Regions from separate parts of the Rossellomorea sp. NPDC077527 genome, predicted to be linked through region 1. Evidence: a T-box and tRNA genes for the amino acid it is inferred to sense, from the RefSeq annotation. Region 1 holds a T-box; the other regions hold tRNA genes.
What was found. A T-box is a leader RNA that pairs with one kind of tRNA and senses whether it is charged. The one in region 1 lies ahead of pheS (phenylalanine--tRNA ligase subunit alpha), so its partner is inferred to be a tRNA-Phe.
Positions count from the first base shown of each region.

Region 2: it encodes a tRNA-Phe, which carries the amino acid that the T-box ahead of pheS (phenylalanine--tRNA ligase subunit alpha) is inferred to sense. The anticodon was not compared.
Region 3: it encodes a tRNA-Phe, which carries the amino acid that the T-box ahead of pheS (phenylalanine--tRNA ligase subunit alpha) is inferred to sense. The anticodon was not compared.

Region 1 covers NZ_JBITVL010000002.1:460,522-470,412, forward strand. The annotation lists gene ACIGG7_RS07520 (CvpA family protein) at 157-696, opposite strand; gene zapA (cell division protein ZapA) at 704-964, opposite strand; gene rnhC (ribonuclease HIII) at 1,087-2,010, shown strand; gene pheT (phenylalanine--tRNA ligase subunit beta) at 2,331-4,745, opposite strand; gene pheS (phenylalanine--tRNA ligase subunit alpha) at 4,773-5,810, opposite strand; T-box leader at 5,887-6,123, opposite strand; gene ACIGG7_RS07545 (TrmH family RNA methyltransferase) at 6,182-6,943, opposite strand; gene sspI (small acid-soluble spore protein SspI) at 7,068-7,283, shown strand; gene ACIGG7_RS07555 (M42 family metallopeptidase) at 7,483-8,568, opposite strand; gene ACIGG7_RS07560 (dUTP diphosphatase) at 8,669-9,157, opposite strand; gene ACIGG7_RS07565 (sigma-w pathway protein ysdB) at 9,303-9,701, shown strand; gene ACIGG7_RS07570 (TVP38/TMEM64 family protein) at 9,724-9,891, opposite strand, start outside.
Region 2 covers NZ_JBITVL010000003.1:855,954-865,844, forward strand. The annotation lists gene ACIGG7_RS14220 (Gfo/Idh/MocA family protein) at 1-20, opposite strand, end outside; gene ACIGG7_RS14225 (ThuA domain-containing protein) at 35-760, opposite strand; gene ACIGG7_RS14230 (response regulator transcription factor) at 777-2,345, opposite strand; gene ACIGG7_RS14235 (cache domain-containing sensor histidine kinase) at 2,326-4,137, opposite strand; gene ACIGG7_RS14240 (ABC transporter substrate-binding protein) at 4,279-5,556, opposite strand; gene ACIGG7_RS14245 (carbohydrate ABC transporter permease) at 5,639-6,466, opposite strand; gene ACIGG7_RS14250 (carbohydrate ABC transporter permease) at 6,466-7,362, opposite strand; tRNA gene ACIGG7_RS14255 (tRNA-Gly) at 7,844-7,917, opposite strand; tRNA gene ACIGG7_RS14260 (tRNA-Leu) at 7,922-8,005, opposite strand; tRNA gene ACIGG7_RS14265 (tRNA-Cys) at 8,014-8,087, opposite strand; tRNA gene ACIGG7_RS14270 (tRNA-Gly) at 8,095-8,169, opposite strand; tRNA gene ACIGG7_RS14275 (tRNA-Gln) at 8,174-8,245, opposite strand; tRNA gene ACIGG7_RS14280 (tRNA-His) at 8,285-8,360, opposite strand; tRNA gene ACIGG7_RS14285 (tRNA-Trp) at 8,379-8,452, opposite strand; tRNA gene ACIGG7_RS14290 (tRNA-Tyr) at 8,461-8,544, opposite strand; tRNA gene ACIGG7_RS14295 (tRNA-Thr) at 8,561-8,636, opposite strand; tRNA gene ACIGG7_RS14300 (tRNA-Phe) at 8,651-8,726, opposite strand; tRNA gene ACIGG7_RS14305 (tRNA-Asp) at 9,034-9,110, opposite strand; tRNA gene ACIGG7_RS14310 (tRNA-Met) at 9,217-9,290, opposite strand; tRNA gene ACIGG7_RS14315 (tRNA-Val) at 9,315-9,390, opposite strand; tRNA gene ACIGG7_RS14320 (tRNA-Glu) at 9,419-9,493, opposite strand; tRNA gene ACIGG7_RS14325 (tRNA-Ser) at 9,511-9,602, opposite strand; tRNA gene ACIGG7_RS14330 (tRNA-Asn) at 9,609-9,683, opposite strand; rRNA gene rrf (5S ribosomal RNA) at 9,691-9,807, opposite strand.
Region 3 covers NZ_JBITVL010000002.1:927,555-937,445, forward strand. The annotation lists gene ACIGG7_RS09895 (glycogen/starch/alpha-glucan phosphorylase) at 1-1,993, opposite strand, end outside; gene glgA (glycogen synthase GlgA) at 1,983-3,428, opposite strand; gene ACIGG7_RS09905 (GlgC family sugar phosphate nucleotidyltransferase) at 3,425-4,453, opposite strand; gene ACIGG7_RS09910 (glucose-1-phosphate adenylyltransferase) at 4,496-5,653, opposite strand; gene glgB (1,4-alpha-glucan branching enzyme) at 5,670-7,532, opposite strand; tRNA gene ACIGG7_RS09920 (tRNA-Glu) at 8,214-8,285, opposite strand; tRNA gene ACIGG7_RS09925 (tRNA-Ser) at 8,290-8,380, opposite strand; tRNA gene ACIGG7_RS09930 (tRNA-Asn) at 8,386-8,460, opposite strand; tRNA gene ACIGG7_RS09935 (tRNA-Ile) at 8,471-8,547, opposite strand; tRNA gene ACIGG7_RS09940 (tRNA-Gly) at 8,557-8,630, opposite strand; tRNA gene ACIGG7_RS09945 (tRNA-His) at 8,651-8,726, opposite strand; tRNA gene ACIGG7_RS09950 (tRNA-Phe) at 8,751-8,826, opposite strand; tRNA gene ACIGG7_RS09955 (tRNA-Asp) at 8,872-8,948, opposite strand; tRNA gene ACIGG7_RS09960 (tRNA-Met) at 9,066-9,139, opposite strand; tRNA gene ACIGG7_RS09965 (tRNA-Ser) at 9,161-9,253, opposite strand; tRNA gene ACIGG7_RS09970 (tRNA-Ile) at 9,271-9,347, opposite strand; tRNA gene ACIGG7_RS09975 (tRNA-Met) at 9,352-9,428, opposite strand; tRNA gene ACIGG7_RS09980 (tRNA-Ala) at 9,504-9,579, opposite strand; tRNA gene ACIGG7_RS09985 (tRNA-Pro) at 9,590-9,666, opposite strand; tRNA gene ACIGG7_RS09990 (tRNA-Arg) at 9,674-9,750, opposite strand; tRNA gene ACIGG7_RS09995 (tRNA-Leu) at 9,824-9,891, opposite strand, start outside.

The sequences.
Region 1 (9,891 bases):
ATGAATAGGACCATTCGTTCGTTGAATATTTAAAAACGACTCCACCTATAATAGTAGCAAAATTGATATAAAAAGAAAAAAGACTGACTTATAAGATGAACATCCGTTAAGGTACCCCTTACGAATTTGCGTTGCATACTTATAGTCAGCCCTTTTTTAGGCTACATATTCAATCCACCATGATTTAACCATATCGGAGAAAACAGGAGTATGTTTCACCATCGCCTGCGCTATAAACGAGTGATTGATGAGTGATTGAACCGACTCGATCGGCAATAATACAGCAATATATAATAGAATGAAAATCATCAAGTATGCTTCAATAAAGCCTAATATCCCACCACCAAGTACATTCAGCTGCTTTAAAAGGGGTAGATGGGCGACAAAGTCGAGCATCGATCCAATAATTTGCAGTATAATACGGGTTGCAAAGAAAATCATCGCAAACGCGATTACCCGGTAATATGCCTGATCCAAGTGGGTCGATTCAAAAATCATATTCAGCGTGGATTGCTCGTCCAATACCGGATAAGGAATCCACAAAGTCAACTTAGGAGCAAGCTGATCATAATATATGTATGCTACAATGAAAGAAACGATAAATCCGAATATGTGGATGACCTGCAAAATGAATCCACGCTTTAAACCTATAAAAAACCCTATCACCAGGATGACCAACAAAGCTAAGTCCAGCATCTTTTTTTCAATCCTTTAATCGTTTAATTTCCCGTTCAAGCTCTTCAAATTTTTCTTGAAGCTTGAGATAATCATTCACGGCATTCACCGCAGTCAAAACCGCAAGTCTGCTTGTGTCGAGAGACGGATTCATGGAGTTGATTTCTCTCATTTTGTCATCCACTTTCGAACAAACGAATCGGATTTGACTAGTTGATTCAGTGCCGACAATCGTATATTGTTGCCCATATATGTCTACAGTGGTACGATTTTTTTGTTCTTCAGACAACCTGAAAGCCCCCCATTCATAAGAATCCTACACATAATCATACCATGAAACTTTTTGATTTTGGAAGGAATTTGTCATATTAGCTCACAATTTTTATTTTATTGTCATAAGGAGAGAGAAACGTGGCCAATACCGTCATACAAACCAATAAGCAAACGATAGACAAAATGAAAGACCATTACAAAAGGGTCTTAACGGACAAGTTGCCGCCTGGTGCCATATTTGTTGCGAAGCCATCAGGCTGCACGATCACCGCCTATAAATCCGGGAAAGTATTATTTCAAGGTGCAAATGGAGAAGGAGAGGCAAGTCAATGGGGAAGCAGCGAGCCCACAAAGGTGAAATCCCCTTCCAAAGGAACGACGTCTCTACCAGATCATTTCGCTGAATGGTCTGTCATCGGTTCAGATGAAGTGGGTACAGGAGACTTCTTCGGTCCGATCACTGTGGTCAGTGCTTACGTAAAGAAAGAGCATATTCCCCTCATGAAAGAACTCGGGGTTAAGGATTCAAAAAACTTATCCGACCCTCAAATCATCAGCATAGCCAAGGATCTCATCTCGACCATCCCATATTCTTTGCTGATCCTTCACAACCCGAAATACAATGAAATGCAGGCAAAGGGAATGACACAGGGGAAGATGAAAGCACTCCTGCACAACAAAGCCATCCTGAACCTATTAGAAAAGATGTCTCCCGAACAGCCCGAGGGCATCTTAATCGATCAGTTCGTAGAAAAAAATACATACTTCAAACACGTGTCTGCTCAACAAAAAGTCCAAAAGGACAAAGTCTACTTCAGCACAAAAGGCGAAAGCATCCATCTTGCTGTTGCAGCGGCCTCGATCATAGCCCGCTACGCTTTCTTGTTAGAAATGGACAAGCTGAGTGCAAAAGCAGGCTTCGAAATACCAAAGGGCGCTGGAAAACACGTGGATGTCGCCGCGGCCAAGATCATCAAGCGAAAAGGGATCGAGGAATTAAAATCAATGACCAAATGGCATTTTGCGAATAGCGAGAAGGCGATGAAGTTAGCGAGGAAATAAGGTTGGCCCCACCGGTTTTAGCGGTGGGGATTTTTTGTTTGTGATGTGGCGATGGATTTGGTTTAGCTTTGTAGTATGGATGAAGTTCAACTGCTGATTTTTCATGAGATTCAGCAGATGAATATTCCTGTTTATTCAGCAGGTGAATTCAGGAGAGATTTTAACCGGTAAATGTAACGATTTTTTCACCTGTTAAATATCAGACGTATTTCACCTGCTGAATTCCAGGCCTATTTCTCCTGTCAAACTACCGCTATTTTTCAACAGGCAAACATACAAAAAAAGATGCCAGACCAAATGTCTGACACCTCTCTTCAATATTATCCTCTTAACTCCGCACCTGCTTTTTCCCTTACTGCAGCAAGGACTCCATCATGGACTTTCACTACTTCTTCATCCGTCAATGTTTTGGCCGGATCGAAGTATTTAAGGGAGAATGCAAGGGATTTTTTGCCCGCTTCCATATGCTCTCCTTCGTAAAGGTCGAAGACGGATACTTCTTTCAGAAGCTTTCCTCCCGCTTCTTTAATGATGGATTCTAATTCTCCTGCTTTCACCTTCACATCCACAACAAGGGCGATATCTCTAGTGATGGATGGGTGACGAGGGATCGGCGTATAACTTAATGCCGGTTTCTCATAATGGAAAACAGGTGAAGCTTTCAGTTCGAACACATAGGTTTCGTTCAAATCCAATTCCTTTTCCGCTTCCGGATGGATGGCTCCAACGAAACCGATCACTTCGTTATCCAATAGAATTTCAGCGGTGCGACCTGGATGCATGCCGTCTACCGTTGCCTGACGGTACGTGATGGCTTCAGAAACACCGATTTCTTCAAACATCCCTTCAAGGATTCCTTTTGCAACGTAGAAGTCAACCGGCTTTTTCTCACCCTGCCAAGCGTGTTGATGCCAAAGCCCAGTTAGAGCTCCTGCAATATGTTCCTCTTCCTGTGGTAGCTCTTCACCAGTTTCAGATAAGAAAACGGATCCGACTTCATAAAAGGCAAGAGAATCGTTTTGACGTGCTTTGTTATATGAAACCACTTCTAGAAGCTGAGGGATGATGCTTAGGCGAAGGTTGCTGCGCTCTTCACTCATTGGCATCAATAAACGAACAGGCTCTCTGACGTCCAGTGCGTATTGGGTTGCTTTCTTATCATTTGTCAACGAATACGTGATGGCCTGCAGAAGTCCCGCTCCCTCCAGATATCGGCGTACCGTACGACGTTTCAACTGGTGATTGGTTAGTCCGCCAGGCGTCCCTTCTCCTTCTGGAAGGGTCAATGGAAGATTGTCATATCCGAAAAGGCGTGCCACTTCTTCAAGTAAATCTTCTGGGATGGTAATGTCCCCTCTTCTTGTAGGAGCTGTTACGACGAATGTTTCGCCATTCACCTCTACATCAAATTGAAGCCTGCGGAAAATATTTTCCACTGTCTCAACTGTAATGGCTGTACCCAGAGAAGAATTGATTTTATCTAACGTAATGTCAACTTTAACTGGTTCTACATCCATTTCGTTCACTAATACAGTTCCTTCAAGAATTTCCCCTCCGGCATATTCAGCCATCAGCCCGGCCGCTCTTTCTCCAGCCCTTAGGACACGATTCGGGTCCACTCCTTTTTCATAACGGGTGCTTGCTTCGCTTCGCAGTCCATGATCTTTCGAAGCTCCCCTTACGATCGCACCAGTGAAGTAAGCCGCTTCAAGAAGAACGGTCGTCGTATCGTTTTGAACTTCTGAATTCGCTCCCCCCATCACTCCGGCAAGGGCAACAGGCTCGGTACCGTTGGTGATGACCAGCTGGCTGCTTGCTAACGTTCTTTCCGCGTCATCCAGAGTAACGAAGGATTCTCCATCCTTGGCACGACGGACCAGGATTTCCTTTGAACCCAGGCGGTCATAGTCAAAGGCATGCAGCGGTTGACCATATTCCAATAGCACGTAGTTTGTGATGTCTACTACATTGTTATGAGGACGGATTCCAGCTGAAATCAGCGCATTTTGCATCCATAGTGGAGATGGGCCGATTTTGACATTCTTAATGATTTTGGCGCCGTATAGAGGGTTATCCTCTATCGCCTCTACGTTTACCGACACATAATCAGATGCTTTTTCGTTACCTTCTGAAAGGTTCGTTTCAGGAAGCTTCACATCACGATCCAGTATCGCTGCCACTTCATATGCGACACCCAGCATACTTAAGCAATCTGAACGGTTAGGCGTTAAGCCAAGTTCCAGAATGGCATCATCCAGGTTCAATAACTCAACCGCATTCTGACCGACCTCTGCATCATCACTGAATACATAGATCCCTTCTGCATGCTCTTTCGGTACGAGTTTCCCTTCGACTCCAAGCTCTTGAAGGGAACAGATCATCCCGTGTGACGCTTCGCCACGGAGTTTGGCTTTTTTGATTTTGAAGTTGCCAGGAAGGACCGCTCCCACCTTTGCAACTGCCACTTTCTGACCTTTTGCTACATTCGGTGCCCCGCAGATGATTTGGACAGGTTCTTCTTCCCCGACATCCACCAGGCATTTATTTAATTTATCCGCATCAGGGTGTGGCTCACATTGAAGGACATGGCCGACGACCACATTTTTGATACCTTCGCCGATCCGTTCAACGCCTTCCACTTCGATCCCGCTTCTTGTAATTTTCTCTGCCAACTCTTCAGGTGTGACACCTGATAAGTCTACGTAATTTTCCAACCATTTATATGAAACAAACATGTGTTGTACCTCCTACCCGATTTTCGATTACTCTTCCGTTCCGAACTGTGTGACAAAACGCGTATCGTTTGTGTAGAAATGACGAATATCATCGATACCGTATTTCAGCATCGCAATACGCTCAGGTCCCATACCGAATGCAAATCCTGTGTATTTCTTTGAATCGAATCCTGCCATTTCAAGGACATTCGGATGAACCATCCCCGCTCCAAGAATTTCGATCCAGCCAGTTCCTTTACATACACGACAGCCTTTTCCTCCACAGATCTTACAAGAGATATCCATCTCGACGGATGGCTCTGTGAATGGGAAGAAACTCGGACGTAAGCGGATTTCGCGGTCTTCACCGAACATTTTCTTGGCAAACACATTCAGCGTTCCTTTCAGGTCACTCATGCGAATGTTTTCATCAATGACAAGGCCCTCGATCTGTGTGAATTGATGAGAGTGGGTCGCATCATCTGTATCGCGTCGGTACACTTTACCCGGACAGATGATTTTGATCGGTCCCTTGCCTTTGGCGAGCTCCATCGTTCTTGCCTGAACCGGTGACGTGTGGGTACGAAGCAAGGTTTCTTCCGTGATGTAGAAAGAATCCTGCATGTCACGGGCCGGATGTCCCTTCGGTAGATTTAAGGCTTCGAAGTTGTAATAATCCTTTTCGACTTCAGGTCCTTCAGCAACAGTGTAACCCATACCGATAAACAGATCTTCGATTTCTTCTACGATCATAGTAAGAGGATGATGATTTCCCTTCTTCACAGGGCGACCTGGTAATGTAACATCAATCGTTTCAGATTGAAGCTTCTTTTCAACCGCTTCTTTTTCAAGAACGGCCTGCTTCGCTTCAATCGTTTCGGTGATCGCTCCACGTACTTCATTCGCAAGCGCACCCATTTTAGGACGTTCTTCAGCAGAAAGTTTCCCCATTCCTTTTAACGCTTCGGTTACAGGTCCTTTTTTCCCTAGGTAAGCAACGCGGATGTTGTTCAATTCTTTCAAGTCTTGTGCTTCGTTCACTTTTTCAATGGCTTCTTGTTGAAGGGAACGTAATTTGTCCTCCATTATACTTCCTCCTTTAATGTATATCGTCCGAATGGCGCTTTCCGGATTTCCAACCAAATAAAAAAACCCCATCCCAAAAAGGGACGAGGTTTATATCGCGGTACCACCCTTATAAGCATATCTAAAGATAGATAGACATACTCACTTCATTCGGATAACGGCTTATGCCGGAGCATCTTTACATTCTCATGGTCCCGATGCCAACTCGAGAGGTGAAATGTTCACATCATGTTTTCTTAAGAATGCTTACAGTCCAGGGCATTCTCTCCCTTGAAGAAGGTCATGTGCTACTTTCCTCTTTCAACGTTTTTAAATTATATGTGCCTTATTATAGTGAATTTCCCGGCATATTTCAAACCTTTTCACGAATTTCACTGCCCATTTTTGAAATAGTACAATAAAATGCCTGCCGCAATCGCTACGTTCAATGACTCACTCTTCCCGTAAATCGGGATGTAGAGGTTTTGATCGGTTTCAGTTAAAACGTCCTTGGACATACCATTTCCTTCGTTTCCTACGATGAGGGCATAAGAAGGACCAGGCTCGACTGTTGAATATTCGACTCCATTTTCAAGCGCGGTCCCATAAACCGGTATCCCACGTTCTTTCAGGGCTGGAATGGTTTCTGAAAGATCCCTTCTGACGATGGGAATGTGAAAGTGGCTTCCTTGTGCTGAACGGAGTACTTTAGGGTTATAAGGGTCAACCGTCCCCTTTCCGAGCACCACCATATCCATTCCCGCCGCATCGGCCGTACGGATGATCGTACCGATATTTCCGGGATCTTGCAGACCATCGAGAATCATGAAGGTTTTTGCTCTTTTAATATCATGCTCATCTTCTTTTTGTTTACAAATGGCAAAGACTCCTTGTGAAGTCTCTGTATCAGACAATGCTTTCCCGACTTCATCGGATACCATCGTCATGGAAACCGACTCCACCGTCCATTTCTGTGGAAGATCGATCCCTTCTACCACGATCATTTCAAGAACCGTATCCTCCTGTTTCAATGCTTCCTCCACGAGGTGAAAGCCTTCGATTATATATGCGCGGGTGAGATCCCGTTCCTTTTTGGTCAATAATTTCTTCCACTGCTTTACAACAGGGTTTTTCGATGATTGAATATACTTCAATCGTATCCGCTCCTTTAGGTTACTATTCAAGGTCTCATTATACCTTAACTTTCATACATAATAAATTCAATTTGAGACAAGATAACAATGAATTCCTCATCCTAGCAAAAAGGAGAAATGTGTGATGAATCTTAACTTACGAAAAGCGATCATACACAACGTATCTGGAAACAACCAGGACGAGCTGAGAGACACAATCGTTGACGCCATCCAAGGGGGAGAAGAAAAAACTCTTCCTGGCCTCGGTGTACTTCTTGAAGTCTTCTGGCAAAACGCAGATCCGCAGGAACAAAAAATGGTTCTTGAAACATTAGAGGAATCATTGCAGCAAATGCATTAGAAACAAGGGCAATCCTGAATGGGGTTGCCTTTGTTTTGTATTAATTTAGAAAAAGAGACCACGGTCAGGAACTTTTTTAATGGTTAGGATACGAATTTGGTGTCCTAATACGATTATCAAGCTGTTTTGAAATGAATACTGTAGTCAAAAAAAGATGCCCTGGTTCAATAAAAACCAAAGACATCTTTTTAAAAAATGATCAATCAAACGTAATCTTTGCCACTGTATCCTTATCCAGCTTCTTGATCACTTCTGTAATCAATTTCACTGCATTTTCGTAATCATCACGATGTAACATCGCTGCATGTGAATGGATATAGCGAGTGGCAATGGTGATCGATAGGGCAGGAACTCCATTTGCCGTTAAATGGATCGCTCCTGAATCTGTTCCTCCACCTGCGATGGCATCGAATTGGTACGGGATGTTATGCTCGTCTGCGGTGTCGGTCACAAAATCGCGAAGACCTTTGTGGGAAACCATGGACGCATCATATAGTATGATCTGAGGGCCTTCCCCCATCTTACTTGAGGCTTCTTTATCAGACACTCCCGGTGTGTCGCCTGCGATTCCGACATCCACACCAAAGCCGATATCAGGCTGAATCTTGGCTGCAGCCGTTCTTGCTCCACGCAGACCCACTTCTTCCTGTACCGTACCGACTCCATATACGATGTTCGGGTGCTTCTCATCTTTCAGGTTTTTCAGAACATCGATGGCAATCGCACATCCGATGCGGTTATCCCATGCTTTCGCTAAAAGCATCTTTTCGTTGTTCATCACAGTGAATTCGAAATGAGGGACCACCATGTCTCCAGGCTTTACTCCCCATTCCTGTACTTCTTCACGGCTTGATGCACCGATATCAATGAACATGTCCTTGATTTCAACCGGTTTTTTCCGGGCGTCAGGAGGCAGGATATGCGGCGGCTTGCTTCCGATCACACCTGTTACTTCCCCTTTGCTTGTCACGATCGTCACCCGCTGGGCAAGCATGACCTGTGACCACCAGCCACCTACCGTTTGAAAGCGCAGGAACCCTTTACTGTCGATTTGGGTGACCATGAATCCGACTTCATCCAGGTGCCCCGCCACCATGATTTTAGGACCATTTTCATCGCCTACTTTTTTGGCGATCAGGCTCCCCAAATTATCTGTCGTTACTTCATCTGCAAACGGCTCTATGTATTTCTTCATGACTTCACGTACTTCTCTTTCATTACCAGGCACGCCTTTGGCATCGGTTAAATCCTTGAGCATAGTCAATGTTTCATCTAATTTCGCCATTGTTTCGACCCCCTAAATATTCATACTCTTTCATTATACTAGAACATGTGTGATTCATCAAAATTCCCTGAATCTTCTTTACAGAAGAATAACCTCCTGCTTAATATCCTTCTTTTTGACGATTATAATTCACTTCATTTTTCTTTACATAGGCATCAAACACTTCTTCATGGGTAAATCCGAGGAGTTCCCCGAGATATACATAGTGTCTGAATAATTCCTGAAAATGTTCAACCGACCGTTCTGCAGCAAAATGATTCGCATATTTAAACACGTCCATGAACTGCTTTGTCACATCTTCGTTTGTATAATTCGTCTCCCCTAAATCGAATTGCTGTATGCCGATTTCAATTCCCAGTGACAGGATGAAGTGTACTCCATCCACGAATTCCTCCAGGATGACCTCCTTTGAAGAAGATGGTTTTGTACTCCAGAACTTGAAGCTTCTCGTTTCATTTGCGAGTTCTCCCACTTCGACGAGCAGAGCAAGGATTTTCTTGTCGATAAGGTCTTCCTGCTCCAGACCATGTTCCTCTTCGATATGCTGATCAAGTTTCTTCTGCATGTCCAATAACGTTTCAATATTCATTGTAACTCTCCCCTTATGATGTCTTTATCTATGGTTCTCTCTCTTAGTATGACAAATTTTTAAACAAATTTATAATAAAATGAAACCTTTTTCTTTTCTAACCGTAAATAATAGTGGAAGAAATATGCCTATGGAGGTAATCGTGATGCTTTGGATTATTCGATTAGCGATTTTTTTACTTATCATTTATCTTTTATACAGCAGTGTGAAATATATCATAAACCCAAAGCGAAAACTGGAGCTTGCCCAGGAACAAAAACGGTTTTATTTTCTCGATGATCAGGAAAATGTCCGAAAGAACTTTCACATAACGTATAAAGGCGTGCTATTCGAGGGTGAAAAATACCTCGGGGCTACAGAGCGGTCTTTCGAAGTGGTATCCATTTTTGTATGGACGAAAAATGTCTCCTCGCTGAAAGGACTCACCCAGGAGGACTTCGAATACTTACAGAATGAAATCAAAGAACGATACCCAAATGCCAAACTCGACTGGAAAAGCCCAATCCATGAATTCCTTCAAAAAACGCAACAAAAAAACGACTAGCTCAGCTGGTCGTTTTTTGATGTTATTTACCCGGAAAAAACTCTCTCCACTCAATGACACGTACCCTTTCTCTCAATAAGTAAAATAGGACAATGAGTGCAATGAAGATCATGACAAGAATAGGCGGGGAAAATTGTTTGATGTATTGGCCGAAGACGGTGTAAAAAAACGCCAGGGGAATGTTTGAAAG
Region 2 (9,891 bases), on a different contig from region 1:
CCGATTTTTAATGTATTCATGATTTTTTCCTCCTCTATTTAGACCCTTTGATTTCTTCAAGCGGCTGTGCATTTCCGTATACAGGTCTTGCATGATCGACAGGGGATGCCCATTTCACTGCATTGACGATGACCTTTTGAACATTTTCATTATAATAAGTCGGGTACGTTTCATGTCCAGGACGGAAGTAGAATACTTTTCCGTTTCCACGCTGATACGTACACCCGCTTCTGAACACCTCTCCCCCTTCAAACCAACTCACCATTACAAGCTGATCAGGAGCAGGGATATCAAAATGCTCGCCATACATTTCTTCTTTTTCAAGCTCGAAGTACTCCCCTAAACCAGCAGTGATCGGATGACTCGGATCCACGATCCAGATGCGCTCCTTCTCATCGGCTTCACGCCACTTCAAATCACAGGATGTGCCCATCAATGTTTTGAAGATTTTCGAGAAATGACCTGAATGAAGGACAATCAACCCCATTCCGTCAAGCACACGCTGCTTCACCCGTTCAACGACTTCATCCTTTACTTCATCATGGGCGATATGACCCCACCATACCAATACATCCGTGCTCTCCAGTACTTCTTCTGTCAGGCCGTGATCTCCCTCATCCAGTGTAGCGGTCTTCACATTGTAAGACGCTTCTCCAAGGAAAGATGCAATGGCACCATGAATTCCTTCAGGATACACTTCCCTAACTTTCGGATTCTTCTGTTCATGTCGATTTTCATTCCATACCGTAACGTTAATCATGGTAAAACCTCCGAGTTTATATTTGGGCATGCCTGTATTCATTTGGCGTGACTCCAGCGTGTTTCTTAAATACTTTACTGAAATACTTCTCATTCCCATAACCTACACCGTAAGCCACTTCATATATTTTCAAATAAGGGTTTTCAAGGAGCTTCTTTGCCTTTTCCATCCGGATATTCGTGATGTAGTCGGTGATGGTTGCTCCATAGTCCTGTTTAAACTTACGGGAAATGTATTCCCTGCTTAGGTAGAACCTGTCAGCGATGTCTTGAAGATTAATATCTTCCTGATAATGCTGCTGCAGATATGCAGCAATATGCTGCATATTATTTTTTTCCTTCTGATATTTTGCCTGTGTGAGCGTCTGAATCAGATCGATGAATTCTTTGGACTTTTCATCTTTATATTTCCTGTAAGAAAATGAACCGTCTTCATTCCAATAGTCACTGCCGAGGTAGAATGGTTCTTTGCGCCTGGTTTCGTATTCTTCCAGCCAATTATTCCGTAGTTGTTTAAATTGATCATCCCACACTTGAAGCTGTTCGATTGAGAGCGTGTGTTTCCTTTCAAGGAGAGAGAAGACCTCATTCAATTGCGATTGAACGTGTTCCTCGCTCCCAGATCGAATCGCCCATTTCAACTCATTGGAGTGATCCAATAAATGGAGAAGGGGACCTTGCTTCACATCTTTATGGGTTACAATCTTCTTTTGCTCTATCAAGGTGCTCTTCGAATACACTTCCAGTGCAGATTGGTAGGCTGCATTCACCTTCTTCGACTTTTCACCGAGGGCGATGACCGCCAGTACCTTACTATATTGATAGATTAACGAGTAGATTTCTTCCAGCAAATACGTCACATTTTTATCATTCCAGAAGAGAACGACAAGCTCCTCTTCTTTGTTGCTATTACGGAAGCACACCCCATCATTCTGCTTCCGCAGGAGCTCATTGCAAATATTGATGAGGGTGAAGAAGGCAAGGTCACGATCCCCTTGAAACGACTTCATCACAATCGGCTTGATAGGCAGCAGAGCCACTGTCTTCTGCAGATTTGGCAATGAAACGCCAAACTCTTTTTCTACCTTTTCCACCATCTCTCCCGTCATGCTTTCATTCGCACATAAACTGGAGAAAATCCGATCCCAGTAAATGGGCTTCACCTCATTCATGACACGATTCTCTTCGACTTGGGATTTTCTTGAACGCGCCTGCTCATTCCATTCCTTCACTGCTTTATCAAGGGTTTCATTGAGTACATCCGGCTCAATCGGCTTTAGGATGTAATCAAAGCTCTTGTATTGGATCGCATTTCTCATATATTCAAAATCATCATATCCGCTTACAACGATGGTTTTACTTGTAAGATCAGAAGTATGCAGCCATTTTAACAGGGTGATTCCATCCCGCTTCGGCATCCTCATGTCCGTAAAAATGATTTCCGGCCTGTGCTTTGTGATCAATTCGATGGCTTCGTCTCCGTCTTCTGCCTCCAGGATGGTGGTGATGCCATGCTTATCCCACTCCGCTAATAAAAGTAATCCTTCGCGTACATGCTTTTCGTCGTCAATGATGATGGCTTTCATTTGCTTCACCTTCCATTCGTATTGGCAGCCTCATGGTGACCATAAAGCCCCCCTCTTCATGGTTATTAAAGAGCAGGGTTGCCTGATGGTCAAAGTATAGCTTTAACCTCACATACACATTCTTCAGGCCGATATTGGTTTCTTCGCCGGTATTATTCCAGGCATCTGCTTTGAAATGTTCCTCGATCTCCCGGAGCCTGCTTTCCGTCACGCCCACTCCATTATCACGGACGACTACAACCAGGTTTTCCCCTTCCTGATAGCAGGTTAGATCGATTCGACCAATTCCATCGCGGATATCAAACCCGTGCTTAAAGTAATTCTCGATAAGGGGTTGAAGGATCATCTTCGGCACCAGCACTTCCTTCACTTCCTCTTCGACGTCTACACGGTATTCCAGGTTTTCGCCAAACCTCTCTTTCTGCAAAAGCAGATAGGCGTTTGTATAATTTATCTCCTTACTCAGAGGAACTACATCCTCCTCCATATTCATCCCATATCTCATGATCTTGGATAAGTGAGTAATCAAGGAATAGATTTGTGGAACCTTGTTCTTTAACGCAATCGTCCCGATCGACTGTAGGGCATTATAAAGAAAATGAGGGTTGATCTGCGATTGCAGGACCTTTAATTGATTGGTTTTGTTTTCGAGTTCGAGCTTATATTCACGATTGATCAAATGGTTGATCCGTTCGATCATCTGCTGAAACCGATTGCCTAGAATTCCGATTTCATCAAATCCGAATGATTCAGCCTCCACCTTCATATTCCCTTTTTCCACCTCCTGAATATTCGCAAGGAGGATCCGGATCGGAGAGGTGATCTTAAATGAAACAAACAGAGTCGCAAGCACCACAAGGGTCAACCCAAGGACACCAAACAAAATATTGATCTTCGCGACACTAAAAGCACTTTCATAAAGGTTTGCATAGGATACCCGTTTCACGAGTAACCAGCCGCCGGCTGAAGCAGGCAATTGATCGTACATCATCACCCCGCTGAACGAATCTTCCTCCCACTCAAGCGTTCCTGAAACATCTTTCGAATCAAGGATCTTCTTAATCCACTTCTGGTTGTTTCCATCATCCGATACGTCACGGTCAGAGCTGTAAATCATTTCCCCTTCTGAAGAAAGAAGATAAAATTCCTCTGATTCAGGATTGTACAGATTCCGGCTCAAATCGATGATTTTATCAGGTGCAATGTCCAGAGAAATATACGCAAGCACTTCATCTCCCGGAACGTTTCGGAACGCGCGGTGAATCGTGATGATTTCCTTGGAACGGTTGATGTTTTCCTCTTCCTGGCTGTATGCTGGTTCAATGTACATATTATAGGGGCTGCGCTCTGCTCTTCTGAAGTATTCCCACTGTGAATCTTTTATTCTATTGGAAAATACAACAGTGGAACGCTTGGTTGCCGAAATGACCCGGTCACCGTCAGCAAAAGAAATACGCACCCCGTTGATCGTATCCCCTGTGTAGAGAATCGTTTGCACAATGTTCTTCACGATTCCGATTGTTAAGTAATTATTCTCTTTACTTGGCGATCTCATGAAATTAATGAAATCTGGATTATTATAGAGGGACAGGGATAACCCATTGAGTTCGTTGATATAGCTCTCAAGATTCACCTTTCCCTGATAGAGCAGATTACTGCTCTCCTTCACTACCTGCTCCTCTATCGAATCCTTCGTATACAAATATGTAATAATGATCGAACTGCCAAACGGCACAATCGTCGTAATCATCAACAGCACAATCAGCTTATTCCGAATGCTTGTCTTTAACATGAGGGACGGACCTCCCAAGTCTCACTTATACCCTAGTATAAAGTGTTATTCCCTGCTCTTGGAAGTGTTTTTCGAAATATTCCTACTAAACTTATAAAATAGAAAGCATGCCTTCGATAGACATGCTTTCTATTATTCTGTTTACTTCAAGTTATCCCATGTTTGTTGGAATCTCTCAAGTACAGTATCATAATCGATTTTTCCAGCTGCATATTCCTGGATCGTTGCAGCGAATTCTTTGTTCGCTCCATCTGGCCATTTGAACCAAGTCCAAGGAATTGTTTTCTCGTCCTTAGAGTAATCAAGAATGGATTGACCTAAGTCACCAAGACCATTTGGCTCGATATTATCAAATGCAGGGATGAACGCAAATTCTTCTGTGATATAACGCTTACCAGTTTCAGAAGATACCATCCACTCCAAGAATGTTTTCGCTTCTTCAAGGTGTTCTGAGTTCTTGTTCAGTACCCAGTTATTCGGTACACCGACAGGAAGGCGGTCGGCATTCTCGTCATTACTGATTGGAATAGGAAGGAAGCCCATATTGATATCAGGGTTAATTTCCGTGATCATGTTCTCCGTCCAGTTCCCTTGTTGAAGCATAGCAGTTTCACCAGAAGCAAATAGTGTTACCTGCGTATTGTAATCAGTTGTTAATGGATTATCGTTTGCATATTTAAGCTCTGTGTCCAGTACTTCTTTGAACTGTTTGAACTTTTCGTTTCCTACAATCTTCTCAGACCCATCATACAGTCCTGCAATGAACTTATCCGGATCTTCCTGCTGTGCAAAAGGAATGTTCAGTAAATGCTGCCCGATTACCCACCACTCGCCGTAACCAGCTGAGAATGGAGTGATTTTCTTTGCTTCAAGCTTTTTCGCTGCGTCTTTCAATTCATCGATCGTCGCAGGAGGCTCAGTGATGCCTGCTTTTTCGAATAAGTCTTTGTTATACACAAAACCATATCCTTCTAAGTTAACCGGCATACCATACAGCTTGCCGTCTTCATCCGTCATCGGCACTTTACCGATTGGAAGAACATGCTCAACCCATGGCTCATCAGAAAGATCGGCAAGCTTCTCTTTCCAAAGCTCTAACTCTTTAAATCCACCATTGTTGAAAATATCCGGCTCTTCGCCAGATGCAAATTTCGCTTTAAGAGCTGCACCGTAATCGGCACCTCCCCCAACTGTTTCAAGCTTGATCTTGATGTTCGGATGCTCTGCTTCAAATTCCTTGATCATTTCTTGAAGTTGGTCGGCAATTTCAACCTTGAACTGGAAGAAGTTCAGTGTCACAACATCATCTCCAGAACCTGAATCTCCGCCTGAACTGCTTGTTTTGTCTTTAGAAGAACAACCTGCAATAATTCCAAATACTAAAACCAAAGACATACAAAGTAATAAAATACGCTTCATAAATGGATTGACCTCCCTGATATAAAATATTTTATATAAATTTCTGTATCAATGATAGACCATCTCGACAGAAACTTTATATCTACTTGATCGAACCTGACGCAATTCCTTTGATAATATGCTTCTGTAAAAACAGGAAGAAGATGATGATAGGCGTAATCCCGAGAACCAGTGCCGCAAGACCCATATCCCATTGCTTCGTATACTGAGCAAAGAACGAACTTGCTGCCAGAGGAATCGTACGCAACTCCGCATCCTGTAACACAAGGAGTGGTAGCAGGTAGTCATTCCAAATCCACAATGTGTTCAGAATAATCACTGTAACCGTGATCGGCTTCAGTAAAGGGAACACAATTCTCCAAAACACGCCAAACTGACTACAGCCATCGATCATCGCTGACTCCTCGATTTCAATCGGTACCGTCTTTACAAATCCATGGTACAAGAATAAGGAAAGCGGAACACCGAATCCGAAGTACATAATGATGAGGCCTGGAATGCTATTTGTAAGTCCAAGTGTTCCCCCAACTTTCATTAAAGGAATCATCACCGTTTGGAACGGGATTACCATGGCGGACACAAAGACTACGAATAAGATTTTACTGAACTTCCCTGGGGTACGAACCATTTTCCACGCTGCCATTGAACTGATGATCACCAATCCAAGGTTACTGAAAACCGTGATGACAAGGGAGTTCCAGAATGCCCGTGGGAAATTGATGACTTCCCACACTTTTGCATAGTTAGAAAACACAAATTCCTTCGGCCACGCCGCCGCATCGATCAGGATCGCTGCAAACGGTTTTACCGAGTTGATCAATACGAAGTAAAAAGGGATAAGGAAAATGAGCCCGATCACAATCCCGATGATCTCTAATACAAACGTTCTCTTCGTATAGCGATTGCCCATTATGCCTCAACCTCCTTCTTCTTCGTCACCATCACTTGTATCGTCGTAAACACTGCCACTACCACAAAGAATAGAATTGATTTCGCCGTTCCAAGTCCGTAGCGGTTATTCTGGAATGCTTCCTGATAGATATTGATCGCTACCGATTGTGTAGAATTGAATGGCCCGCCTCCTGTCAGCGAGATGTTCAAATCGAATATCTTAAAGGCCATTGAGATCGTAAGGAAGAAACAAATCGTGAATGCCGGTAAGATCAATGGAATGATGATCTTAGTCAAGAGCGTCCAGTTCGATGCCCCATCCATCTTCGCTGCTTCCAGAAGTGAATTATCCACCCCTTGTAACGCTGCCACGTAGATGACCATCATGTACCCTGAGATCTGCCATGCAAATACGATGACGATCCCCCAAAACGCCGTCTTCTCATCACCAAGCCACGGCATTTTAAAGAATCCGATATCCGTCATATTGCCAAGTGATGCAAATCCTTTAACAAAGATGAATTGCCAGATGAACCCGAGTAGCAATCCGCCGATGACGTTCGGGATAAAAAATACTGTCCTGAGAATATTACGAGTCTTCAATGCTGCATTCAGTAGCAGAGCGAAACTGAATCCTATCAAGTTACTAATAATCACAGCCGCAAACATAAACTTTGTCGTGAACATGAACGAATTAAAAAACGTCTTATCATCCGTAAAAATCTTTTTGTAGTTATCGAATCCAACCCACTCGACTACAGAGCTGACACCATTCCATGAGGTGAATGAATAATACACCCCCATCAAAAACGGAAGAATTTGAATCACTAAGAAAAATAAAAGTGCCGGTCCAACAAAGGCAGCGTACGTCAGTAAGCTCTTATACTTAAACTTCTTCTTCGTCACTGCCTTCATTTGTACGTCTGGGCTTACTGGTTCAGTCTGAATCTTTGGTTCCACCCGTATCACCACCCTAACTGTGTAATCGCTTTCTTTCATTATAATGGTAGCGCTTTCTTATAAAGGGGAACTCAATTGACGAAGAAGGTGCAAAATTTTGACTAGATGGGTATTGGGTTGTTGGTGGTGTGGGGAAATGAGAAGGTTGGGTTTCTTTCGATTCGTCCGGTTCGGGTCGGAGCATGTTGTAAGTAATGCGGTTTTGAAAATAAAATGCTGGAATTGAAAATAAAAGTGGAGTTTTTGAAAATAAAATCGTGGAATTGAAAATAAATGATCTAGTTTTGAAAATATACTGGTCTGAATCGAATGTCAGCGTGGTGAAATCAACCTGCTTCAGCTCAAAAAGATTGAATCTTGCTAAAATGAATCAATTTTTCATTATAAAACAATAAAAAAGACTTTCTCATAGTGAGAAAGTCTGTCATATGTAAGTTGGAGCGGGTGAAGGGAATCGAACCCTCATCATCAGCTTGGAAGGCTGAGGTTTTACCACTAAACTACACCCGCGATGTGGTACCGGTGGCCGGGATCGAACCGGCACTCCAGAGGAACACGATTTTGAGTCGTGCGCGTCTGCCAATTCCGCCACACCGGCATTACATATGGAGGCGGCAACCGGATTTGAACCGGTGATCAGGGTTTTGCAGACCCATGCCTTACCACTTGGCTATGCCGCCATATTATTGGAGCGGAAGACGGGATTCGAACCCGCGACCCCCACCTTGGCAAGGTGGTGTTCTACCACTGAACTACTTCCGCACTACTGGGCTAGCTGGATTCGAACCAACGCATGTCGCAGTCAAAGTGCGATGCCTTACCGCTTGGCTATAGCCCACTGATAGTATATGTCACGGAAATAAAAATGTGACTTTTATGGGGCGACTGATGGGAATCGAACCCACGAATGCCTGAACCACAATCAGGTGCGTTAACCACTTCGCCACAATCGCCATGATGAAAATAAAAATTGGCAGGGGTAGTAGGAATCGAACCCACACCAAAGGTTTTGGAGACCTTCGTTCTACCGTTAAACTATACCCCTAAGATAAATGGTGGAGGGGGGCAGATTCGAACTGCCGAACCCGAAGGAGCGGATTTACAGTCCGCCGCGTTTAGCCACTTCGCTACCCCTCCAGCTAAATCACTTGACTGGTGCCGGCAAGAGGACTTGAACCCCCAACCTACTGATTACAAGTCAGTTGCTCTACCAGTTGAGCTACACCGGCATCAAGTAAATAAATGGTGGCTCAGGACGGAATCGAACCGCCGACACATGGATTTTCAGTCCATTGCTCTACCAACTGAGCTACTGAGCCTTATTAAGTATGCATCCTACAATTAGAATGTTGTAGTCCATCGTCCAGCTCTCAGGAAGATGAATCAAGGAGCTGCTCGAGCTGTACGCTGATGTTAACTCGATGAAGATTATTCACCGTGCTCTACCAACTGAGCTACTGAGCCAAATAGTTTTCGGCTTCCACTAAGCTTCGAATCTCTTCGTCAGCTCACTTAGTCACATCCTCACGTATGTAAAATACGCTCCGGTGTTCCTTCGATCGCTTCCTCGACCTTCTCGCTTATCGAAACCCTTTTCCATTTCAATAAACACTATTTAAATAACAATGGCGGTCCGGACGGGACTCGAACCCGCGACCTCCTGCGTGACAGGCAGGCATTCTAACCAACTGAACTACCGGACCAAAGCTTTTTGCATTAGCAAAATAGGTTTCATTACCTCGCGATAGCGAAAATAACTATCCATGCGTGACTCATTTAGGATTATGATATCCTGAGTCAAAAATGGTATTGCGGGGACAGGATTTGAACCTGCGACCTTCGGGTTATGAGCCCGACGAGCTACCGAACTGCTCCACCCCGCGACGATTTAAATATTAAAATATCAATGGTGGAGGATGACGGGATCGAACCGCCGACCCTCTGCTTGTAAGGCAGATGCTCTCCCAGCTGAGCTAATCCTCCATTATTAAGAATACTGATTTTAAAACTTTGGTGACCCATACGGGATTCGAACCCGTGTTACCGCCGTGAAAGGGCGGTGTCTTAACCGCTTGACCAATGGGCCATATTGAGAAAATATAATGGCGGAGAGCAAGGGATTTGAACCCTTGAGACAGCGTTAACCGTCTACACGATTTCCAATCGTGCTCCTTCGGCCACTCGGACAGCTCTCCATATATTGGCTCCGCAGGCAAGATTCGAACTTGCGACCGATCGGTTAACAGCCGATAGCTCTACCACTGAGCTACTGCGGAACGATATGCCTGGCGACGTCCTACTCTCACAGGGGGAGATCCCCCAACTACCATCGGCGCTGAAGAGCTTAACTTCCGTGTTCGGCATGGGAACGGGTGTGACCTCTTCGCCATTATCACCAGACTATGTATTGTCTCTTTTTTAAGGACAAGTTCTATTATATCGTGTATAAATATTTTTTCAAGGCTTTTTTTATATTTATGTATA
Region 3 (9,891 bases), 470 kb from region 1:
TCTCGATATTGGCTCCATCCAATGTCCCCAGGGTCAAGGCACCGTTCATCATGAACTTCATATTCCCTGTACCGGACGCTTCCTTACTGGCCGTTGAAATTTGCTCGGACAAGTCAGCTGCCGGGATGATTTCTTCCGCCAGGGACACTCGGTAATTCTCAAGGAACACGACTTTAATTCGCCCTTTCACCAGCGGGTGATCATTCACGAGATCAGCAACAGAATGAATCAATTTAATAATTTTCTTCGCATAGAAGTAACCAGGTGACGCCTTTGCACCGAAAATGAACGTCCGCGGATGAAAATCAAAGCCTGGATCTTCCACACAGCGGTTAAAGAGATGAATTATGTGTAACACATTCATCAACTGACGTTTATACGCATGAAGCCGCTTCACCTGGATATCGAAGATCGAAGAAGGGTCAACCACAATTCCATTGCTTTCAAATATCCGCTCTGCAAGCTTCCGTTTATTTTCCTGCTTCACATCATACAGATCCTTCAGGAATGACGTATCATGATGATACTCCTTCAACTTCACAAGTTTAGAAGGATCTTTGATCCACTCATCCCCAATCGAAGATGTGATCAGGTTCGACAATGCGGGGTTGCTATTGAGAAGCCACCTTCTATGAGTGATTCCATTCGTCTTGCTATTAAATTTATTAGGATAATATTGATAGAATAAGTTCATTTCCCTTTGCTTTAAAATTTCCGTATGGATCTTCGCTACCCCATTCACGCTGAAACTCCCCACAATCGCCAGGTGAGCCATTTTGACTTCATCATGGGAGATGATCGCCATGTCCTCAATTCTCTTCCACTCACCAGGATACGCTTCCCATAACTCCCTGCAGAACCGCTCATTGATTTCATTGACGATCATATGAATGCGGGGCAGGAGTGGCTGGAATATTCGAATTGGCCATCTCTCCAGTGCTTCCGATAGAGTCGTATGGTTCGTGTAAGCAAATGTATTCGTCGTAATCTCCCATGCATCTTCCCATTCAAAGGAATATTCATCAAGAAGGACCCTCATCAGCTCCGGAATGGCAAGAACCGGGTGGGTATCATTGATATGGATTGAAATATGTTCATGAAGCTCCCTTAAATCCCCGTTTCGATATAGGTATGAGTCCAGAATGGATCGTATGCTTGCCGATACCAGGAAATACTGTTGTTTAAGGCGCAGGATCTTCCCTTCTTCATGAGTATCGTCAGGATAAAGAAACTCTGTGATCGCTTCTGTGTCGCGCTTATATTTCATCATATCCTTCCCTGCTTTATAGGCGGCAGGCTCGGCACTCCATAAACGCAGGGTGTTGACCGTCGATGTTTCATATCCAACGACCGGCATATCATAAGGAACGGCCGCTACGATTTCAGCATCGACATGGCGAAACCTTAAGACATCCTTTTCCGTATATGATTCCACCTTGCCCCAGAAAGGGACTTCCACGGTTAGATCCGATTTCCGCACTTCCCACACATGACCATGGCGCAGCCACTGCTCGGGAAGCTCCATCTGAAATCCATTCACGATCTTTTGTTCAAACAGTCCATGCTTATAACGGATCCCATACCCATGTCCGGGAAGATTGAGAGACGCGAGAGAATCGAGAAAACAGGCAGCCAGGCGTCCAAGCCCTCCATTTCCAAGCCCTGCATCATGTTCGACCTCTTCCATATCCGCAAGGTCGATGCCGAGATCCTGCAGTCCTTTTTCCACAATATCGTAAATTCCCAAATTCATCAGGTTCTGACGGAGCAGACGTCCGAGCAGGAATTCAATCGATAAGTAATACACCTGCTTTTGCTTATTGAACCGGTACTGCTCGTTCGTATGGATCCAGTTCATCGAGATATATTCACGGATTAAATGACCTAATGTGAAGAACTGATCCTGACTGGTGGATTCAGGAAACGTCTTTCCATACATCATTTCAAGCTTTTTCAGAAACATCTCTTTAAATTCAATCGGATCAGAAAACATGGCTTTCACTCCTTGATACCAGGTCAGCATATAATTGATTATACTTGAAGGCTGATTGTGCCCAACTATAATCCTTATTCATTGCAGTACGTACAATATGATTCCATGTTTCCGGATCATCGTGGAAATACGACAATGCCCTTCTGTAGGTGTAGAGCATGTCATGGGCATTAAAATTCTTGAATGAGAATCCGTTTCCACTCTTCGTCACTTCATTGTAGGATTCTACCGTATCGTTCAATCCACCGGTCTCACGGACAAGCGGCAGGGCTCCATATCTCATGGCAATTAATTGTCCCAGCCCGCACGGCTCGAATTTAGATGGCATCAAGAACAGATCACTGGCAGAATAGATCTGTTTCGCCAGCTCCTCATTGAAGCCGATCTGTACTCTGACCTTGTCTGGATACGTCCATTCCATCTCCCTGAAGAACTGTTCAAATTCCCAATCCCCTGTCCCCAATAGGACAAATTGAACATTTTCCTGAATCATTTCATGAAAGACACCCCTGACCAGCTCGAGCCCCTTTTGATTCGTTAACCTAGAAATGATGGACACAAGAGGGATTCCTTCATTCACCTGGAGTCCCAGGCTTTGTTGCAGATGACGCTTCGCCTGTTTCTTTCCATGAAGATTGCCGCTAAAAAACGGAAACTCTCCATCATCGGGGTTATACACTTCATCGTCAATCCCATTGAGGATACCTAAAAGCTGGTTATACCGCTGACCCAGGATATTATGAAGCTTTTCTCCATAATACGGCGTGAGGATTTCCTCTTTATATGTAGGACTCACCGTTGTGACGAAATCCGAAGAAATGAGAGCACCTTTCATGAAATTGATATTGCCATAGAACTCGAGGTATTCATGATGAAAATACTTCTCGGGTATCCCTAATAAATCCGTCATCACCTGTTTAGGATAGATCCCCTGGAATTGGAGATTGTGAATCGTGAATACACTTCGAATATACGAATATCCCGGTCTCTCCTGGTATTCGCTTCGGAGTAAGAACGGAACCATGCCCGTGTGCCAGTCATGGCAGTGGATCACATCAGGGTAAAAATCTAGTACAGCGATACTTTCGAGTACTGCCCTTGTGAAGTAGGCAAAGCGCTCCCCATCATCAAAGTATCCGTACAGTCTGTCCCGTTTAAAATAATATTCATTGTCGACAAAATAATACGTTACTCCGTTTTCAGTGTACTCTTCAATCCCACAATACTGATTTCGCCAACCGACTGATACGAAGAACTCTTTCTTTCGTTTCATTTTAGAACAAAATTCCTGAGGAATCCCGCCATATTTAGGCAGGATCACCCTGACATCGGTCCCTAGACTTCTTAACTCCTTAGGCAGTGCGCCCGCTACGTCCGCCAGACCTCCGGATTTAATAAACGGGACACACTCCGATACTACAAATAACACTTTCACGAATTCATCAGCGCTCCTTGAATCATCCCTTTGCGAATGACAATTGGATTGTTTGGTTCTCCGATCAGTTTGACGCCATCCTCTATCCTCACATCTTTATCCAAGATCACATTCTCTAGTACACAGTTATCTCCAATTTGGCTCTTCTGCATAATGATGCTGTCCGAAATCGTCGTATTTTTTCCAACCTTCACCGCTCTGAACATCGTAGAATTCTTCACTTGACCTTCGATGTAGCACCCATTGGCAATGATACTGTTTTTCACACTGGCTGCTGACGTGTAGCGTGTCGGCGGTTCATCCTTCACCTTCGTATAGATCGGCATATCCTTCTTGAACAGCTCTTTCCAATAAGAATGGTTCATTAGCTTCATGCTGGCATCATAGTATTCCTTAATGGAGTCAATCGTTTGAACAAATCCAACATGCTCATATCCGCATACTTTAAAACCGCTGTCCATATCCTCCACGACATCCTGCATACATGTATAGCCCGTTTCACGTCGCTTAGCGATCAAATCAATAAGTGTAGACGTCTTGACTAAGTACATGTCTAAAGAGTTCCCGTTGTGACGCATTTCCGTGATATCACAGCCGATACGGATATGTCGTTCCAGTACCGGTTGATAATCGATATTGCATAATGTAAAACAATTGCTGATCAATGCATATTCCTGTGTACTGCGTTTAAAATAGTCCATATGATGTGCGAAGTGATTAAAGGACCCCACTCCTTCATCATTCGCTTCCAGGCCGGGTGCCGGGAAAAAGAACAATCCATCGCGCTTCCGGTTCAGATCCCAGTTCTTTCCTGAACCAAGATGATCCATCAGGGATCGATATTGAAACTTAGGAAAAATCGCAACGGAACCGATATCTGAATTCACCATATTGGAGAGAACAAAGTCAATCAAACGATATCTCCCTGCGATTGGAAGGGCGGCTAATGAGCGATGCAGCAATAAATCCTCCAACGAATCATAGTAACTCGTAGCATCAATAACACCAAGCATTGTATTTTTCAAAACACTTCTCCTCCTCTAATGTTGTAATATTGGTCTTGAATCTTACACTCTTTCTTGTTCCAGTAGTGTTTCAATGAATGATTCCGTCACAAGGATGACTTCATCGGATCCCTCTTCCGGCATGATACACAGACCGCTCGGAACCATTACATTAGAAGGCACGATCGCTTGCTCGATATACGCGTTCTCACCAATGACTGCATCCGGCATAATGACTGAGCGATTGACATGCGCCCCTTTCTTCACCGTCGTCCCCTGGAAGAGTACGGACTTTTGAATCGTCCCTTCAATCGTACACCCTTCATTTACAAGAGACCCTTCTACAAGCGCTTCCTCTGAAATATATTGAGGTGGCTCATTCGGATTAACCGAATACACTCTCCAGTCATGATCGAAAAGATTAAGTTCATTTTTTTCATCAATCAGGTCCATATTCGCTTCCCAAAGGCTCTTGACTGTACCGACATCTTTCCAATACCCTTCGAACGGATAAGCCATTAACTTCTTCTTTTCATCAAGCAGGAGAGGGATGACGTCCTTTCCAAAGTCATGACTGGAATCAGGATTTCGTTCATCCATCTCGAGGTAATCTTTCAGCACGGAGTAGTTGAAGATATAGATTCCCATCGAGGCAAGATTACTTTTAGGGAAAGCCGGTTTTTCTTCAAACTCTGTGACTCTCATCTCTTCGTTTGTGTTCATCAGCCCGAAACGGCTTGCCTCATCCCATCCCACTTCAATGACTGAAATCGAGACATCCGCTTTTTTCTCGATATGATAATCAAGCATTTTACTATAATCCATTTTGTAAATATGATCTCCGGATAGAATCAATACGTACTCCGGATCATATTGCTCTAAATAGTTCATATTTTGATAGATCGCACTTGCTGTCCCCGTATACCAGCGCATCTCAGATGATTCTGCATACGGTGGCAGCACCGTCACACCACCGTTTTTGCGGTCAAGATCCCATGCGCTCCCGATTCCGATATAAGAATTCAGTACGAGGGGTTGATACTGGGTAAGGACCCCTACTGTATCGATTCCCGAATTTGTACAGTTACTCAAAGTAAAATCGATGATACGGTACTTCCCTCCAAAAGGCACGGCGGGTTTCGCCAAACTCTTCGTCAATGAGCTTAATCTGCTCCCCTTTCCACCTGCTAATAACATGGCTACGCATCTACCTTTTGCCATCTTTCCTTCTCCCCTTTCAATCAATTGGTTTTAAATAAACGGCTGCATATGGTGGAATCGTCATTTCCACATATCCTTCTCTTCCATGGTACGTTTCATTTTGTACGGTAAGCGGCTCTGGGTTTACCTGGTGGGAACCTCCAAATCGCTCATCATCACTATTCCAAATCTCTTTATAAGAAGAGACCTTATTCACTCCCACCTTATATTGGTGATACACATGAGGACTGAAATTACAGATCACCACAAGATGATCCTCCCTTTCGATCCCATACCGGATAAAAGAGAAAATCTGCTGTTCTGCATTATTCACATCCACCCATTCAAATCCCTCTGAACGATGATCCATTTGGAATAACGGTTCAGCACCTTTATATAAATGCAAAAGCTCTTTAAAATATGAATTGAATTTGTGATGAAATTCGTAATCCAGTAAATGCCAATCTAATTCCTCAAGATCCTTCCACTCTGAAAACGGGGCCAATTCACTTCCCATAAAAAGGAGCTTTTTCCCCGGATGAGCTATCATATAGCTCAGGAGCAATCGGTATTGTGCGAATTTCTGCCAGTAATCCCCCGGCATTTTATTCAATAATGACTTCTTCCCATGTACCACTTCATCGTGGGAAAAGGGAAGGACATAATTCTCTGAATAGGCATATAGCAATGAAAACGTGATGAGAGAATGTACATGCCTTCGTTCAGAACTATCGGTTTCCATATATTTAAGGACGTCATTCATCCATCCCATATTCCACTTATAATTAAATCCAAGACCCCCATAGTGAACAGGAGACGTCACCTGTGGCCAATCCGTAGAATCCTCTGCAATCATCAGAATCGAAGAATCAAATTCAAATACGGCCTTGTTCAAGTTTTTCAAGAACTGAATAGCCCCTTCATTGGGAGCAAGTTGTCCCTGATTCGCCCAGTAAATGATGTTCGCTACTGCATCAATCCTGAATCCATCAATATGATACATGTCCATCCAGAAACGGGCATTGGAGATAAGGAAGCTTCTCACTTCACCCTTGCCTAAATCGAAATTTGCCGTCCCCCACGTATAATTCTCACGATCTCTTTCCTGACTGTACTCATAAGCAAAAGATCCATCAAATTCATATAAACCGTGAGCATCCTTACAAAAATGACCGGGCACCCAATCCAATATCACGCCAATGTTATGTAAATGGCACTCATTCACAAATGCCATCAACTCATGAGGGGAACCGTAGCGACTGGTTGGGGAATAATAACCGGTACCCTGATACCCCCAGGAACGGTCAAATGGATGTTCTGTGACAGGTAGCAGTTCAATATGAGTGAAACCCTGCTCTTTGACATGAGGAATCAATTGCTGTGCTAATTCCTTATAAGAAAGGAACTTTCCTGCTTTCTTCTTCCATGTGCCCAAATGCACTTCATAAATCGCCATGGGCTTGTCATAGATCGTAGAACCGGTCCGGTCCTCTATCCACTTCTCATCTTCCCAGGAAAAACCCTCAAGCTCATACACAACGCTCGCAGTATTAGGACGCCTTTCAGAGGCAAACCCATAAGGATCCGCCTTCAACTTTTTTAAACCGGATGGAGTCGTAATTTCATACTTATACGTTTCTCCAGATAAGTCCCTATCCACTCGGATGGTCCATAAACCCTCATGATTACGTCTACTAAGTTCATACCCAATCCCAATCCATTGATTAAAGGAACCCACCAATGAAACTTGCCTTGCTTTCGGTGCCCAAACGCAAAATTCTGTATAAGTCCCAGTAGAATCTCTTCTCACATGGGAACCCATAAACTGATAGGCCTGCTGTAAATTACCCTCGTGGAACAAAAAAACATCATAATCTGTTATGGTCATTGCGTTCATCATCTCACCTACATTTTTTCAATCTACTTACTACTTTCTAACAACATCACTAAATTCCTTTATATAATCGTCGCTCAATTACGACAATTTACTACATGGAGATTTGAAAAAGAACTAAAATTGGGGGAATATTGTAAATGGTAAGGTTTACATTGTAAAATCATAGGGGAATCCTGTTGAATTCATAGCGGAATTTGTCGAAAGTTTTTTGATAAAAATAAGGAGAAATTGCGGGAAATGTAGAAGGATTCCGGTATTTTGTATGATTTTTAATAGGGTGTGAGAGGGGATGGCAATGTCGAATGGAGGGTTTAAGAGGGTGTGCTGGACTCTTACTTTAGGATAATTGTTTATTCTGGTTTGGAAACATGGGAAGTGAAGGTCATGGGGATTTGGAGAAGGGGATGATGGAAGTCGATAATATTTGGGGTGAACTCGATAATAAAGTGGATAGAGTCGATAATATATCATGGAACTCGATAATATATCCGAAAACTCGATAATAAATGATTCATAGCTAATAATATCTATATTAGTTGAGAGCTGTGTCAGGCTTTTCAGTACAAAACCTCTCCTCATGATTCCGTTCTCGCTCCATATTCAAAGATATCCCTTGATTTGGGCATATATTAAGCTCCCAATATATACAAAAAAAGACTATCATAGTTGATAGTCTTTTCAGAATGACCCATACGGGATTCGAACCCGTGTTACCGCCGTGAAAGGGCGGTGTCTTAACCGCTTGACCAATGGGCCTTAATGGCGGAGAAGGAGGGATTTGAACCCTCGCGCCAGTTGCCCGACCTACACCCTTAGCAGGGGCGCCTCTTCAGCCACTTGAGTACTTCTCCATATTTGGCTCCGCAGGCAAGATTCGAACTTGCGACCGATCGGTTAACAGCCGATAGCTCTACCACTGAGCTACTGCGGAATAATGAAAATGGTGGGCCTAAGTGGACTCGAACCACCGACCTCACGCTTATCAGGCGTGCGCTCTAACCAGCTGAGCTATAGGCCCATAAATAATTGGAGCGGGTGAAGGGAATCGAACCCTCATCATCAGCTTGGAAGGCTGAGGTTTTACCACTAAACTACACCCGCACATTCTATTTAAATGTATATGGGGCGACTGATGGGAATCGAACCCACGAATGCCTGAACCACAATCAGGTGCGTTAACCACTTCGCCACAATCGCCACAACGTATATAATTAGAAACAATGGTGGCTCAGGACGGAATCGAACCGCCGACACATGGATTTTCAGTCCATTGCTCTACCAACTGAGCTACTGAGCCTTATTATTATAGAAGATTAAATTTTCAAAAGAACATTTTAAAAAATGGCGGTCCGGACGGGACTCGAACCCGCGACCTCCTGCGTGACAGGCAGGCATTCTAACCAACTGAACTACCGGACCAAAGCTTTTTGCGTTAGCAAAATAGGTTTCATTACTTCCGCGATAGCGAAAATAACTATCCATACGTGACTCATAAAAGATTAATGATAAACCCTTTAAAACTGAATCAAAATGGTATTGCGGGGACAGGATTTGAACCTGCGACCTTCGGGTTATGAGCCCGACGAGCTACCGAACTGCTCCACCCCGCGACGATATAAATATGAAAAATATGGAGGAGGAAGGGGGATTCGAACCCCCGCGGGCTGTTACACCCCTGTCGGTTTTCAAGACCGATCCCTTCAGCCGGACTTGGGTATTCCTCCGTAATGAAAATGGTACTTGGTGGACCTTGTAGGACTCGAACCTACGACCGGACGGTTATGAGCCGTCTGCTCTAACCAACTGAGCTAAAGGTCCCTATTGGTAGCGGCGGAGGGGATCGAACCCCCGACCTCACGGGTATGAACCGTACGCTCTAGCCAGCTGAGCTACACCGCCAAGAAACATGAAATACACTATTGAATTTTACTTTCGTAAAACGAGTGTAGTTTATTTTGCTTTCGCAAAAAAACTTGGTGGAGCCTAGCGGGATCGAACCGCTGACCTCCTGCGTGCAAAGCAGGCGCTCTCCCAGCTGAGCTAAGGCCCCAAAAAAGAAGTGGTCGGGAAGACAGGATTCGAACCTGCGACCCCTTGGTCCCAAACCAAGTGCTCTACCAAGCTGAGCTACTTCCCGAAATATATGGCGCGCCCGAGAGGAGTCGAACCCCTAACCTTTTGATCCGTAGTCAAACGCTCTATCCAATTGAGCTACGGGCGCAAAATGTATTCTATAATAGTAATGATTTGCTGTCGCACACTATGGAAGATTATTTTGCTTTCGCAAAAAATCCTGGTGCCGAGGACCGGAATCGAACCGGTACGGTAGTCACCTACCGCAGGATTTTAAGTCCTGTGCGTC